Regions from separate parts of the Thermosyntropha tengcongensis genome, predicted to be linked through region 1. Evidence: riboswitches for the same ligand, from Rfam matches in the RefSeq annotation. Region 1 holds a riboswitch; the other holds the start of a gene.
The links. Region 1 has a riboswitch for glycine ahead of ACZ42E_RS07055 (adenine deaminase). Riboswitches for the same ligand answer to the same signal wherever they lie in the genome.
Positions count from the first base shown of each region.

Region 2: it holds a riboswitch for glycine, as region 1 does, so the genes downstream of both, ACZ42E_RS02135 (bifunctional 5,10-methylenetetrahydrofolate dehydrogenase/5,10-methenyltetrahydrofolate cyclohydrolase) here and ACZ42E_RS07055 (adenine deaminase) in region 1, are expected to answer to the same signal.

Region 1 covers NZ_AP042437.1:1,479,167-1,486,890, reverse strand. Annotated here, with positions in the region: gene ACZ42E_RS07090 (segregation and condensation protein A) at 1-163, shown strand, start outside; gene scpB (SMC-Scp complex subunit ScpB) at 160-675, shown strand; gene ACZ42E_RS07080 (DnaJ family domain-containing protein) at 676-1,230, shown strand; gene ACZ42E_RS07075 (DUF2953 domain-containing protein) at 1,296-1,862, shown strand; gene ytfJ (GerW family sporulation protein) at 1,837-2,259, shown strand; gene ACZ42E_RS07065 (nucleoside recognition domain-containing protein) at 2,354-2,941, shown strand; gene ACZ42E_RS07060 (spore maturation protein) at 2,957-3,478, shown strand; glycine riboswitch at 3,612-3,718, shown strand; glycine riboswitch at 3,722-3,794, shown strand; gene ACZ42E_RS07055 (adenine deaminase) at 4,176-6,008, shown strand; gene ACZ42E_RS07050 (cyclase family protein) at 6,056-6,799, shown strand; gene ftcD (glutamate formimidoyltransferase) at 6,958-7,724, shown strand, end outside.
Region 2 covers NZ_AP042437.1:448,434-456,157, forward strand. Annotated here, with positions in the region: gene ACZ42E_RS02105 (MBL fold metallo-hydrolase) at 1-167, shown strand, start outside; gene ACZ42E_RS02110 (fumarate hydratase) at 185-1,024, shown strand; gene ACZ42E_RS02115 (Fe-S-containing hydro-lyase) at 1,036-1,563, shown strand; gene rph (ribonuclease PH) at 1,601-2,392, shown strand; gene ACZ42E_RS02125 (XTP/dITP diphosphatase) at 2,325-2,933, shown strand; gene ACZ42E_RS02130 (metallophosphoesterase) at 2,945-3,433, shown strand; glycine riboswitch at 3,585-3,689, shown strand; gene ACZ42E_RS02135 (bifunctional 5,10-methylenetetrahydrofolate dehydrogenase/5,10-methenyltetrahydrofolate cyclohydrolase) at 3,879-4,769, shown strand; gene gcvT (glycine cleavage system aminomethyltransferase GcvT) at 4,787-5,899, shown strand; gene gcvH (glycine cleavage system protein GcvH) at 5,917-6,303, shown strand; gene gcvPA (aminomethyl-transferring glycine dehydrogenase subunit GcvPA) at 6,325-7,638, shown strand; gene gcvPB (aminomethyl-transferring glycine dehydrogenase subunit GcvPB) at 7,638-7,724, shown strand, end outside.

The DNA.
Region 1 (7,724 bases):
GATTATTTTTCAGGAACTGTTCCATGGTATAAAATGGAGAAGAGAAGCCCTGGCTCTTTTTTTGGCTTTGCTTGAACTTATTCGTCTGGGGAAGGTTATGGCCTGTCAGGAGGCTCAGGAGATGCCGATAAAAATATTTTTGCGGGTGGAAGAAGGCTTATGATTATGCGTGATCAGATTAAAGCGGCCATCGAGGCAGTTTTATTTGTAAGGGCAGAAAAGATGAGTATAGATGAGCTGGCTGGGATTCTAAATATTGTGAAAGATGACCTTATAGTCATACTGGATGAACTTGTGCAGGAATATAATGAAGATATAAAAAGGGGTATACAGATAGTTGTTGACCAGAATGAAGTTTTTATGTGTACCAAAAAAGAATATTCAGATATTCTGGCGCGTATAAGCCGCACAGTCAAGAAAAAGCTTTCCAGGGCAGCTGTGGAGACCCTGGCCATAATTGCCTACAAACAGCCGGTAACCAGGGCAGAGATTGAAAAAATACGGGGAGTAAAGGTGGATAAGATTATATCCAGCCTGCTGGAGAAAGAGCTTATTGCTGAGGCTGGATATAAAGATGTACCGGGCAGGCCGGTTTTATATGTGACTACTGATGAATTCCTGAAACTTTTTGGCTTGTCAAGCCTTAAAGAACTGCCGGAGTTAGAGGGGGAATAGATGATGAGTGAAAGATCCTATGAAGAAGAAGTAAAAATTAAGGCAGAAAAGGCAAGGCCTTTGGCCAGGTATATGAGCAGCACCCAGGATTTGGTGGAAATGCAGATAGAAAAAGCGATGGCCAGGGGTGAATTTGATAACCTTAAAGGAGCGGGCAAACCTATCAAGTTTTATGAAAATCCTTTTGAACCTCCCGAACTGCGCATGGTTTTCAAGATACTTAAAGATAATAATTTCGCTCCTTACTGGATTGAACTGGGGAAAGAAATTGATGCCGATTTTGAAAAACTTAACCGGGAAGTTGAATATTTTAAAAAATATATACACATGTTCTTCAGCCAGAAGAGAAGCAGTCAGGCCTATAAAAATTTCGAAAAGAAAAAGGCGCATTTTTATTATGAAAGCCGCCTGGCTTTGGAACGTATAAGCAAAAAGATTGTTGACTATAATCTGCATTGCCCTACTTTCCGGGAAACCAGGGCCAATATAGTGGTAGATGATGAAATGTACAAAATAATAACAGCTATTGAAAAAGAAATCGAAAATTTAAAATAACGGCTGATGTATAACTCTTTTTAAAATATGGAAACTATTATGAAAAACAGGAGAATTAGCTAATTATGTGGGTTATATGCATCAGCCTTCTTGTTTTTCTGGCCTTGCTTGCACCTTTGAGAATAAAGGTATCTGTCAAAATAAGATTGGAAGATGAAAAAGCAAGGGTGAGTTTGCAGTTCTGCTGGGGCAGATTATGCATGAATAGCTTTACTCACAGATTGGATATAGAAAGTATTGAAAAAATCCTGCGGGAAAAAAAGTGGCTGAAGAACCGGGAAGGCTTAAATGTAGGAGATATTAGAAAAATATACCAAAAAATGTTAAGGGGAATTTTTATCGAAAGGTTTGCCTGGAAAACGACTCTGGGATTAAACAATGCTGCCTATACAGCTTTAGCGGCAGGTGTTTTGTGGATTGTAAAAGGGGTATTTTTAAGTTTTTTGAGCAGCCAAACCAGGATAAAAAAGATTTATGTTTCTGTTTATCCTGATTTTATGTTCCAGGATAAAAACTCAGAGCTTCTTTGTATAGTACGGACGGCAACCGTACATATTATTCTCATAGGAATATATATATTTTACTTGAAAATCAGGAGGTTTAGGTATGGAACAGAAAGAAACCGGCAATAACCCTCATCCTATTGAAGGATTGATGAAAACTGCCATGCAGAGCATAAAGGAAATGGTGGATGTCAATACGGTAGTAGGTGATGCCGTGGAAACCAATGATGGTACGGTTATAATTCCGGTTTCCCAGGTGGCTACAGGTTTTGTAGCCGGGGGAGGGGAATATGAACTGTCAGATGGGAAAAAAGGTGATAGCCTTCCGTTTGCAGGAGGAAGTGGAGCTGGGGTGTCGGTTAAGCCAATAGGTTTTTTGGTAGTTAGAATGAATGATGTGCGTTTGATGTCTGTAAGTGGAAATCCTCTGGCAGAAAGGATTGTAGATTTAGCCCCCCAGTTTATTGAAAAAATGGAAAGCCTCATAAAAGAGAAAAATAAGGGAAATGAAACAAAAATGCAGTAAGAGTGTCCAGAACAGTTCAAAAACTTTGAACTGTTCTATTTTTTATGGAAATTTCATAACCTTCTAGCAGGAATTTTTGCTGGGAGGGTGGGTAATGCTCAATATAATATGGCTTGTGCTCCTTGCAAGCGGGATTGTTACAGCAGCTTTTAATGGGAATATAGAAGTTGTGACAGAAGCAGCGCTGGGAGCAGCTAAAGGAGCAGTTGAAGTATGTTTTGATTTAGTGGGAGTTATGGCGTTATGGCTGGGAATAATGAAGATTGCGGAAAAAGCCGGTTTGGTAGAAAGTTTGGCCAGGGTAATGAAACCTTTGACCGTAAGGTTGTTTCCAAGCGTTCCTCCGGAACATCCAGCTATGGGGGCTATAATATTGAATTTGAGTGCTAACATGTTGGGTTTAGGCAATGCGGCTACCCCTTTTGGCATGAAAGCTATGCAGGAACTGCAGAAGTTAAATAATAACTCAAAAGAAGCCTCGGAAGCTATGTGTACGTTTTTGGCTCTTAACACTTCCTGTATAACATTGATTCCAGCCACGATTATTGGAGTCAGGCTGTCTTTTGGTTCCAGCAATCCTGCTGAAATTGTAGGGCCCTGCATTTTTGCTACGGCTTTTTCCATGCTTATAGCTGTTTCCCTTGATTACTGGTTCAGGAAGAGGATGGGGAGGATAAGATAGGTGCTTTTTGAAGTCATGAATATAATATCCAGATGGGCTATTCCTTTTTTGCTTTTTACCATTCCGGTTTATGGCCTTATAAAAAAAGTTCCGGTTTATGAAACCTTTGTGGAAGGTGCTGAAGAAGGCTTTACCACTGCTGTAAAAATAATTCCTTTTTTGGTGGGCATGATGGTTGCCATTTCGGTTTTTAGAGCTTCGGGAGCCATGGAATATTTGAGCAGTATTTTAGATCCGCTTACTTCCAAACTGGGGGCACCTTCTGAAATTTTGCCTCTGGCTATTATGCGCCCTCTTTCTGGCAGCGGGGTGTTAGGAATGGCAACTGAACTTATGCGCGTATATGGGCCAGATTCTTTTATTGGCCGCTTGGCTTCTGTGATGCAGGGAACAACCGATACTACGTTTTTTGTTTTGACTGTTTACTTTGGCTCTGTGGGTATTAAAAAATACAGATATTCGATTATTACAGGATTATCTGCTGATATAAGCGGATTTATCGCGGCTTTATATATATGCAATTTATTATACAGATAACCTTTATTTATAAATAGTTTGTGCTATTGACATGTTAAGGTGAGAAGGATATATTAAAATTGGTTTTGCGATAAAAATCACAAACTTTAAGTTAAGTAATAATGTCTGTTTTATAAAAATAGTATATATGCAGATGAAGGAAAAGGGAGAATGGGCTTGTCCCATACCGAAGGAGCAAGCTAAGCATGAATGTGCCTGATGTTTAGCGAAACTCTCAGGTAAAAGGACCGTATCCTGATGCAGCTCTGGAAAGTCTTAAAAGACGCCGAAGGAGCAAGCTGTTAAAAAGCGAATCTCTCAGGCCCATAAGACAGAGTAAAGGCATGGAGGATGTCTTATACTCTGTCTTTTTATTTTGCCTGGCTGCTTTAGATGCATAAGGCAATAAAACATATTTATGGTGAGCATTGTAAAGTAAAATCGTGGAAGTATTGAATTATATAATCCACTTAAGATAGACTGAAAACGTAGGGAATTTTGTTAATAAAATGTTAAGAAATAATTAAAAAAAGATTAAATTATGTAAAATATTTTCCAAAAAATACATATTACAGGCAAATTTCGCAGTTTGATGTGCTGTACAGAAATTTGGCGACAGCGGGAATAAAACAGGAGTTTTTAGGCAGAATAAATGTGAGATCAATTGTGGTCTAAAAAGTTTTTCTATGTTTACTAAACGTGAAGGAGGAAAGTTTATATGTCCGGTGAAATGAGCCTCAACATCAAAGACTTAAAACTGGTATCCGAGAGGCAGAAGCTGGTAGATGTATTGATGGATCCCAACCAGTATGCCGAAAAAGTTTTAAAAGGCGGAAAAGTGGTAAACGTAATTACCCGGGAGATTTATGAAGCAGATGTAGCTATCCACGGGGAATACATCTTAATGGTAGGGGACTGCTCTTCCCTTATCGGACCGAACACTGAAGTATATGACATGAAGGGCAAATATATATGCCCTGGATTTATCGATTCCCATATGCACTTTGAGAGTGCCATGCTCACCATCACTGAATTTTCCAGATTGTCCATACCTACCGGAACAACCTGTTTAATATCTGACCCGCATGAAATAGGGAACGTATTGGGCCCCATGGGAATAAAGGCTATGTGTGAAGAAGCAGCCTTAATGCCCCAGCATGTATTTTCCAGAGTACCGGCCTTAACCCCTGATTCACCTGGCCTGGAGACTGCAGGCTACAACATAACCTCCAAAGACCTGCCGGAAATGCTTAACTATCCGACCGTATCCGGGATAGGGGAAACCCAGGGAGTAAGCGCTGCCAAAGATGTATACAAACACAATCCGGCTGTATTCAGGGATACCATAGTATCAACTGTATATGCAAAAAGCCTGGGCAAAAAAGTGGACGGCAACGCGCCGGAACTCTTTGGGCCGCACCTGGCAGCACACATCATAGCAGGCGGAACCGATGTATCCTGTCATGAAACCACCACCAAAGAAGAAATGATGGAAAAACTGCGCTATGGTGTATATGTGCTGATGAGAGAAGGTTCAACCCAGAGGAACATGCCGGAATGCATAAGGGCCATAACCGAGGAAGGCATGGACTCCCGCCGTGCGATACTGGCAACCGACGACATGCTGGCCGAAGACATAGCCAAATACGGGCACATGAACGACATCATAAGAAGGACCATCAAACAGGGAGTAGACCCGGTAGAAGCCATCCAGATGGCCACCATCAACCCGGCAACCTGGCACGGCCTTGATGAACTGGGAGTACTGGCACCCGGCAAGCTTGCAGATATAGCCGTAATCGAAGGCAAACTGGAAGACATGAACGTATCCGAAGTATTCCTGAAAGGGCAGCTGGTAGCCAAAGACGGAAAACTGTTAATAGATCTTCCCAGGTACACCTATCCTGACTATGTAAAACACTCCGTAAAGAGAGCGCCGGTAAAACCGGAAGAACTCAAAGTAAAATGCGACAAAGAAGGCAAAGTAACCGTAAGGTGCATAGGGCTGATAGTAGACCAGAACCTGACTGATGCAGTAGAGGCAGAAATGGTAGCCGAAGGAGGCTATGTAAAACCGGACCTTCAGAATGACCTTCTGCCGATAGCGGTAGTAGGGAGACATGGACAGCCTGATATAGGAGCCACCTTTGTCAAAGGATTTGGCTTAACCTCCGGGGCTATAGCCGAGACCGTATCCCACGACACCCACAACATAATAGTAATGGGAACCAACTATGAAGATATGGCACTGGCTGTAAACCGGATAATAGAATTGCAGGGAGGATTAGTATTAGCCAAGGACGGAAAAGTGATCGGGGAGCTGCCGTTAAGGATAGGGGGCTTAATGACTGATGAGCATACTGCAGAAGAGCTCACAGAGATCATGAGCAACCTGACCCGGATGGCAGCAGAAGAACTTGGCTGCAAGGTACATGCACCGTTTATGCACCTGGCATTCCTCTCCCTGTCTACCAGCCCGAAATGGAAGATAACCGACAAGGGAGTAATTGATGCCAACAACTACTGTGTAATCCCGACTATCAAAGAGTAATTTCTAAAGTCGAGTTTAAGCGACAAAGGAAGGAGTGTTTTTAAAAAATGCGGAAGATTGAAATCGACCCCCGGAATTTTAACCAGCAATACGAGATTATTGATTTATCGCAGCCTATTTACCAGGGAATGCCGCTCTTCCCCATCCATCAGAAGACCTTTATCATGGTGAACCAGACCCACGAAGAGAACCAGAAGGCGACCGGTTCTCCGACCCTTGGATTCTCAGCCCGTAATCTGCTCCTCAGCGAGCATGCGGGGACTCATGTTGATGCGGTTTGGGAATACGAACCTAATGGGCCAACGATTGACCAGATGGGATTCGAATTCTTCATCGGTGATGCCATCTGCGTAGACCTGAGGCATGTACAATACCCCAAATATATTGAACCGGAGGATATTCAAGAAGCTCTGGACAAGGCTGGACTCGAGATCCGCAAGGGCGACATTTTTATAATGTGGACGGGCCATTACGATCGCCACTACCCGACCAAGGAATATGCTGAAGGGCCGTACACTGGTGTGTCCGAAAGGGCAGCTGTATGGCTGGCGGAGCAGGGTGTCGTCAATATTGGTATCGATGCTCCGGCCATCGACCTGACTCCGGACGATCTCAACTTCTCGGGTCACTGGGTATGCGGCCGGTACGGTATAACCAACAGCGAGCACTACTGCAATCTGGACAAGGTAGCAGGCAAGCGGTTTATATACATCGGTCTGCCGCTCAAAATCAAGGATGGGTCCGGTTCTCCCATCCGGGCTATTGCTCTTCTGCCCAAAAATCAGAAATAAGCTGTCTTTGGACCATGGGTTAGAAAAAGTAGCTTGTCAGCAACAATTAGAAGCTGCAGTTTTTATGGAAAAAGAGGATGAAGAATAAGTAAAAAACAGGGATTAAGGCTTAAGTCCTTAATCCCTGATAGAAATAAAATGCAAGGAGGAGACCTTAATTGAAGAAGTATATTCATGCCGTACCTAATTTCAGCGAAGGAAGGCGCATGGAAGTAGTAGAAGCGATTGTGGCACCCTTAAAAGGGGTACCGGGAGTAAAGCTTATTGACTACTATCCGGATTATGACTTTAACCGCACCGTAGTAGAAGTGATAGGAGAGCCGGAACCTTTAAAAGAAGCTCTTTTGCAGATGGCCGGCAAAGCCTATGAACTTATCAATATGGAGGAACAGCAGGGAAGCCATCCGCGCATAGGGGCCCAGGATACTATTCCCATCTTCCCCCTGGCCAACATAACCCTGGAAGAGTGCGTACAGCTGGCAGAAGAGATTGGACAGGAAATATACAACCGCTATAAAGTGCCGGTATATTTCAGCGGCGAAAACGCCCGCAATGAACAGAGAAAAGACCTGGCTTTCATAAGAAAAGGGCAGTATGAAGGATTAAAAGAGGTAGCCCATACCCCGGAAAGGGCGCCGGACATTGGGCCTGCCGCTCTGCATCCGACAGCGGGGGCAACTATTGTCAGTGCAGCCATGAGAGGGCTTACCGCAGTAAACATAATCCTGAACACCGACAATTTAGAAATAGCCAAGACCATAGCCAAGATGATGAGAGGTCCGTCTGGCGGATTCTCCACCGTACGCGCGGTAGGATTCCGTCTGGAAGACAGGAATCAGGTGGCAGTATCCATGAACATGTTCGATACCGATGCTACACCGATATACAGAGCCCTGGAAGTAGTAAAATTCGAAGCAGCCAGATA
Region 2 (7,724 bases), 1.0 Mb from region 1:
TGACTACTAATGATGTGGCAGCTCTGGCTGACAAGCTGCAGGCGAAAGCTCTGCTGGCTACTCATTTCTGGCCGGAATATGAGGTAGAAAAACTTAAAAAGGAAATAGAAGAGGCATATAAAGGGAAGCTTTTTATGGCTGAGGCTGGTTTAAGAATAGATATATGATGGTGGAGAGGATGTCTATGCGCACGATTGCAGCAGAAGTGATAAAAAACGGGGTATGTCAGGCGGTTATAGATGCTAATATTAGGCTGCCTGATGATATAAGACAGGGGCTTAAAAAAGCATATGAGGAAGAAGAAGGAATTGCCCGCAGAATACTTGAAATACTCCTTGCCAATGCTGATATGGCTGTAAAAGAGAAGATGCCCTTGTGCCAGGATACAGGAATGGTGGTAGTAGAAGTTAAACTGGGACAGGAGGTTATAATAAGCGGGGGGAGCCTAACAGAAGCAGTAAATGAAGGCATAAGAGAAGGGTACAGGAAAGCTTATTTCAGGCCTTCAGTTGTAAATGATCCCCTTGTGCGGCAGAATACCCGTGATAATACTCCGGGAATAATCCATATTGAGCTGGTGCCGGGAGAGAATATTGAGATAAGCGTATTGCCCAAAGGGGCAGGCAGTGAAAATATGGGCAAGGTTGCCATGCTGAAGCCTTCCCAGGGAGTGGAAGGGATAAAGGAGTTTGTCGTTAAAGCGGTAGAGGAAGCAGGGGCTAATCCGTGCCCTCCTGTTATTGTGGGGGTAGGGATAGGAGGCAATATGGAAAAGGCTGCTTATCTTGCCAAAAAAGCGCTTATGAGGCCAATTGATGTGCGCAGTGAAAGGGAGGATGTAAAAAAACTGGAAGAGGAACTGCTTTTTGCAATTAATGCCTTAAATATTGGCCCCCAGGGGTTGGGAGGGAAAACTACGGCACTGGCGGTAAATATAGAAACTTATCCTACCCATATAGCAAGCCTTCCGGTAGCAGTAAACCTGGGATGTCATGCTACCAGAAGAGCAAAGGTGGTAATTTAGGGAGGGCAGTTATGAAGATAATCAAAGCACCGGTTAGTGATGAAGATATATTGAACCTTAAAATGGGAGAAGAGGTGCTGGTAGAAGGGACAGTTTATGCAGCCAGGGATGCTGCTCATAAACGGATGACAGAAAGTCTGCAAAAAGGAGAATCCCTGCCGTTTGATATTAAAGGGCAGATAATATATTATGTAGGGCCCTGTCCTGCTCCCCCGGGAAAAATTATTGGTTCTGCCGGACCGACTACCAGTGGCAGGATGGACAGTTATACGCCCCTTCTTTTAAGCTGTGGGCTAAAGGTGATGATCGGCAAGGGAGAACGTTCAGCTGAGGTAATCGAAGCCATGAAAAAATATGGCTCTGTCTATCTGGCAGCAGTGGGAGGAGCTGGAGTTTATTTGGCACACAAAATAAAAGAGGTGGAAGTGATAGCCTATAAGGATTTGGGTCCGGAGGCACTGCTGAAATTAAAGGTGGAAAATTTCCCGTGTATTGTGGCTATAGATGCAAAAGGAAATAATATTTATAATAGGGAATAGAAACTTATGGAAAAAATAAACGTTATGGAGGTATTTTATGCAAAGGCCTAGCAACCGTGCAGCTGATGAAATGAGACCGGTAAGGATTATCCCGGGTTTTGTAAAACATCCTGATGGCTCAGTGCTTATTGAGGTGGGAGATACCAGGGTATTGTGTTCGGCTTTTATCGAAGATAAAGTTCCTCCTTTTCTGAAAGGTACGGGAAGCGGGTGGGTTACTGCTGAATATTCCCTGCTGCCTGCATCAACAGTTACCAGGACGCCGCGGGAAGTAAGCAAAGGAAGGATAAGCGGGCGCACTTCAGAAATCCAAAGGCTTATCGGCAGAGCATTAAGGGGGATAGTAGATCTTAATGCTTTGGGAGAACGAACCGTCTGGATTGACTGTGATGTTATCCAGGCAGATGGAGGGACCAGAACTGCTTCCATAACTGGCAGTTTTGTCGCTTTGTTTTTAGCCCTGCAGAAGCTCAAAAATGAAGGGGTTATTGAGACGATACCGATTAAAGATTATGTGGCAGCTATCAGTGTAGGTATTTATGAGGGGGTACCCATTCTGGACCTGGAATATGCAGAAGATTCAGCAGCTGAAGTAGATATGAATGTGGTGATGACCGGAAAGGGAGAATTTGTTGAGGTGCAGGGAACAGGAGAAGGAAGGCCTTTTAGCCGGGAAGAGCTTGATGATATGCTTGCTTTGGCAGCAGCAGGCATAGAAAGGCTTATTGAAATGCAAAAAGAAATTGTAGGAGAGATAAAATATGAGAAAGATACTCCTTATGACCAGGAATCAGAAGAAGAAGAAGGAACTTGCGGAGATACTGTCTGACCTTAAGGTACAGGTTATTACGCTGGAAGAAATAGATGTAGAAGTGCCGGAGATTGAAGAAGATGGCGCTACTTTTGAAGAAAATGCGGTTAAAAAGGCTTCCATAACGGCTAAAATTACTGGATATATATGTTTGGCTGATGATTCCGGTTTGATGGTAGATGCTCTGGATGGCAGGCCGGGGGTTTATTCCGCTCGTTTTGCAGGAGAAAAAGCAACTGATGAGCAGAATAACCTGAAGCTTTTGAAAATGCTTGCAGATATTCCAGAGGATAGAAGAACTGCCAGATTTGTATGTGTTATAGCTATTTGTACACCAGAAGGAGAAACTTTTACAGTAAGAGGCGAATGTGAAGGGAAAATAGCTTTTGCTCCGCGTGGAGACAAAGGTTTTGGCTATGATCCACTTTTTATTCCGGAAGGTTATAATGCTACCTTTGCTGAACTTGATGCCGGGGAAAAAAGCCGAATAAGCCATCGAGGAAAAGCCTTGGCGAAAGCGGTGGCTGTTATCAAGGAACTTGTAAGCAGGGATGTATGATGTGGAAGGCTTTGGATTACAAAAGAATTGCTGTTTTAGGGGATACCCACAACAACATAGATCATCTGGCTGCCATGCTTAAAAGGCAGGAAGTTGAATATTTTTTATTTACCGGTGATTATTATGATGATGCAATAAGGTTAGCCAGGGAGGCCAGGATTGGATTTACCGGTGTTCTGGGGAACTGTGACCTTATAAACGGAAAGACCGGGGCTTCTCTGGAAGAATATATTGATATAGGGGGTAAAAAAGTTTATCTTCTGCACGGGCATCAGTACCGGGTAAAGGAAGGTTTAAATGCTCTTTATTACAGGGCACTGGAAGTTGAGGCTGATGTAGTAATATTTGGACATACCCATGTGCCTTTTTGTGAGAGGATTGGTGATATACTTTTTTTAAACCCAGGCAGCCCAGCAAAGCCCAGACAAAGATTAAAAGGTACATATATGCTTATCGACACGGGAAAAGATTATTTTGATATCAAATTAATCGAAAAATAATATTTTGAATATAAATAAAGTTGTGAAAATTTTAACTTAAAAAAGTCTTGTCAAGAGGAAGAAGAATTTTATATAATTGTCCAAAAGATGTAAATAAAGAGTTAATTCTATGAATTGGATTTTTATTTTCAATAAAACTGAATACTTTCGGATGAAGGATATGAGAGAGGATTTTTTAAAAAATCGCCGAAGAGGCAAGCCTTTGATCGGCATAATCAAAGGTGGAACTTTCAGGCAAAAGGATCATATCCAGACGAAGCCCTGAAGAAGCAATTTCGACAGGGAAGAAAATGCCACATTTTCTTCCCTGTCGAAATTTTTTATGTATACACATTTTACATAATATTATAGGCTCACCGTTTTTTTACTTCCGATATAGACATCATTGTATACCACCTGTTTAAAAGGGAAAGCTAAAATAAAGCAAAGAGGAGGCAGAAGGAAAGTGAATGCTCTTTATGATGTTAAGAAAGCTAATCTGCTTTACGGCAAAGTGATAAGAGATCAGATTTTGTCTGAAGTTGCTGCTGAAATAGAGGAACTCAAGAAACAGCATGTAGCACCTTTCCTTATGACGATTGAAGTTGGGAATGATCCGGCGACTGCTGTTTACAAGGAATCGCAGCGCAAGCTGGCAGCTCAGATTGGTATAAATTATGAAACTATTGAGCTTTCCCGCAATACTTCCGAAGAAAGGCTTCTTAAGATGATTGACCGCATAAACCGCGACCCTGTTATAAATGGGCTTATGGTGCATATGCCGCTTCCGGAACATATTGATGCACGCAAGGTACAGTGGAGCATAAACAGCCTTAAAGATGTAGAAGGGGTAACTCCCTATAATATGGGTAAACTCTTTTTGGGAGCAGAAGCGCTTTATCCATGTACAGCCGAGTCTATAATGGCTTTGATAAGGTCGACCGGGGTTGATCTTAAAGGAAAAGAGGTTACCGTAGTAGGAAGCAGCTCTATCGTTGGAAGGCCGGTAGCCACTATGCTGCTTAAGGAAGAAGCGACAGTTTCTATATGCCACTATCAAACTTCCAGGCGGGGGATGCTGGAGCACCATGTACGCAATGCGGAAATCCTGGTAGTGGCAGCTGGCGTACCGAACCTTATTCCTGGCGAATGGATCCGTGAAGGGGCTATAGTCATCGATGCTGGAATTAATCGAGTAGGCAAGGATATTGTTGGTGATGTTGATTTTGAGGGGGCTTTAAAGAAAGCCAGTTATATAACACCGGTACCCGGGGGGGTAGGAGCAGTTACCGTTGCCTATTTAATGAAAAATACGGTAACGGCACTCAAAAGACAGCTGGCAGCACAACATGGCTAAAAAGGAGGTAAAAGGTTATGAGTCTTAAAAGGACGCCCCTTTTTCCCATGCATGAGAAATATGGGGGAAAGCTTATTGATTTTGGAGGCTGGGAATTATCTGTACAGTTTGAAGGAATTATCAAAGAACACCACATGGTAAGAACTAAAGCCGGGCTTTTTGATGTTTCCCACATGGGAGAAATCGAAGTTACCGGGGAAAAAGCCGAAGATTTTGTGCAGTATCTGGTTACCAATGATGCCAAAAAGCTTAGTAACTATCAGGTTATGTATTCCCTGATGTGTTATGAAGATGGGGGAATAGTAGACGATTTGTTGGTCTATAAGTATAATCCCCATCATTTCTTCCTGGTGGTAAACGCGGCGAATGTAGAAAAAGATTTTGCATGGATAAAGGAACATGCTTTTTCTGGAGTAGAAGTGAAGAATGTTTCTGACCAGTATGCACAGCTTGCCCTGCAGGGGCCAAAAGCACAGGAGATTTTGCAGAAACTGACGGATACTGATCTGGAAACCATTGATTTCTTCTGGTTTAATCCGGATGTAAAAGTGGCTGGGGTCAGCTGTATAGTTTCCCGTACTGGTTATACCGGGGAAGATGGTTTTGAAATTTATATAAGGCCTGAAGATGCTGTACATGTTTGGGAAGAGATACTTAAAGCGGGAGGTGAGGATGTAGTACCAGTAGGGTTGGGAGCTCGCGACACTTTAAGGTTTGAAGCCAAACTTCCTTTATATGGGCAGGAAATAGATAAGGATATTACCCCGCTGGAAGCAGGTTTGGGATATTTTGTAAAGCTTAAATCGGAAGATGATTTTATTGGCAAAAATGCTCTTTTAAGGCAGAAAGAAGAAGGCTTAAAACGCATCCTGGTTGAGTTTGAAATGATAGGCAAGGGGATACCGCGCCATGGTTATGAAGTATATAAAGATGGGGAAAAAATAGGCTGGGTAACCAGTGGTGCCCATTCTCCCACTTTTGACAGGAGCATAGGCCTGGCGCTGATAAAGAAAGATTACAGTTCTGAAGGTACCGAGATTGATATTATGATTCGCAATAAGCCGGTAAAGGCACGGGTAATGAAAAATTCTTTTTATCAAAAACAAACCAGAAACAAAAAAAATAAATAAAAACGGAGGGATATATTATGCGTACTGAAAAAGATTTGCTTTATACTGAAAATCACGAATGGCTGAAAGTAGAAGGAGATAAAGCTTATATAGGCATAACGGATTATGCACAGGAACATTTGGGAGATATAGTTTTTGTTGAATTACCGGAAGTAGATGCTGAATTTGACGCTGATGAAGGGATTGCCGTGGTAGAATCGGTAAAAGCAGTTTCTTCTGTTTATACACCGGTATCCTGCATTATAGTAGAAGTAAATGAAGAGCTGGAAGGGTCTCCTGAACTGCTGAATGAGGATTGTTATGCTAACTGGATTGCACTTATCGAAATAAAAGACAAATCTGGTTTGGATAAACTCATGAATGCGGAAGCTTATGAAGCTTTTTGCGCTGAGCAGGAAGAGTAATCTTTTAGGGAGGAGATATTGATGAGATATACTCCTAATCCTCCGCAGGTAGCCGAGGAGATGTTAAAAAGCATTGGGTTCAGCTCTTTTGAAGATTTATTTGCTGATATTCCAGAAGAGGTAAAGCTTAAAAGGGAGCTTGATTTACCTCCTGGTTTAAGCGAGATAGAAGTAAGGCGCGAACTTATCAATAAGGCCAGGCGAAATATAACTGTAGATGAATACCCTTGTTTCCTGGGGGCAGGAGCATACGACCACTTTGTTCCAGCGGTGGTGGACCAGATTCTCCTGAGATCTGAATTTTATACTGCCTATACTCCTTATCAGCCAGAGATAAGCCAGGGAATACTCCAGTCCATTTTTGAATATCAGACTATGATATGCAATCTCACCGGACTTGAGGTTTCCAATGCCTCCATGTATGATGGGGGCACTGCCCTGGCGGAAGCCTGTCAGGTAGCCGCTTCTAGCAAGGCTAAAAAGATAGTGGTGCCGGATACTATTCATCCGGAAAACCTGTCTATACTAAAAACCTATGAGCTGTCAGGAAAGTTCTATCTTGAAGTGGTGCCTGGAAGAAACGGTTTTATGGATGTAGAGGCGATGAAAGAAAAGATAGATAAAGAGACAGCCGGGGTAATTGTTCAGCAGCCTAATTTTTACGGATTATTGGAAGCGGGAATTGAAGAACTGGCTGAGAAAGTACATCAAAACAAAGGGCTTTTGATAATGAGCGTTGATCCTATTTCCCTGGCCATTCTTAAATCTCCTGCCGAATATGGAGCTGATATAGCAGTAGGGGATGGGCAGGTTTTAGGAAACAGCTTAAGTTTTGGCGGACCTTATCTGGGATTTTTTGCAGCCAGTGAGAAGCTCCTTCGCAAAATTCCGGGAAGGATTGTAGGCCAGTCAGTAGACAGCGAAGGCAAGAGGGCTTTTGTCCTCACTTTACAGGCCAGGGAACAGCATATAAGGAGAGAAAAGGCAAGTTCCAATATCTGTTCTAACCAGGCTTTATGTGCCCTGGCGGCCACTATTTATCTAAGCCTTATAGGGCCGGAAGGATTGAAAAACATTGCCTTAAGGTCTCACCAGATGGCAGTGTATGCAAAAAATGAGTTTCTTAAAAAAGGTTTTCAGCTTAAATATGAAGGTCCATTTTTCCGGGAGTTTGCTGTAAAAATGGATAATCCGGGGGAAATGAACCGCAGGCTGCTTGCCAATGGTATTATAGGCGGATATGAGCTGAAGGATGCCATGCTTGTGGCTTTTACGGAAAAACGGACCAAAGCGGAAATTGATAAGCTGATTGCCGTGTTAGGAGGGGAAAAATGATGAGTAAACTTATATTTGAAAAGCATGTACCGGGCAGTAATTCATTCAGCCTTCCCTCCTGTGAAGTTCCGGAAACCTTAGAAATT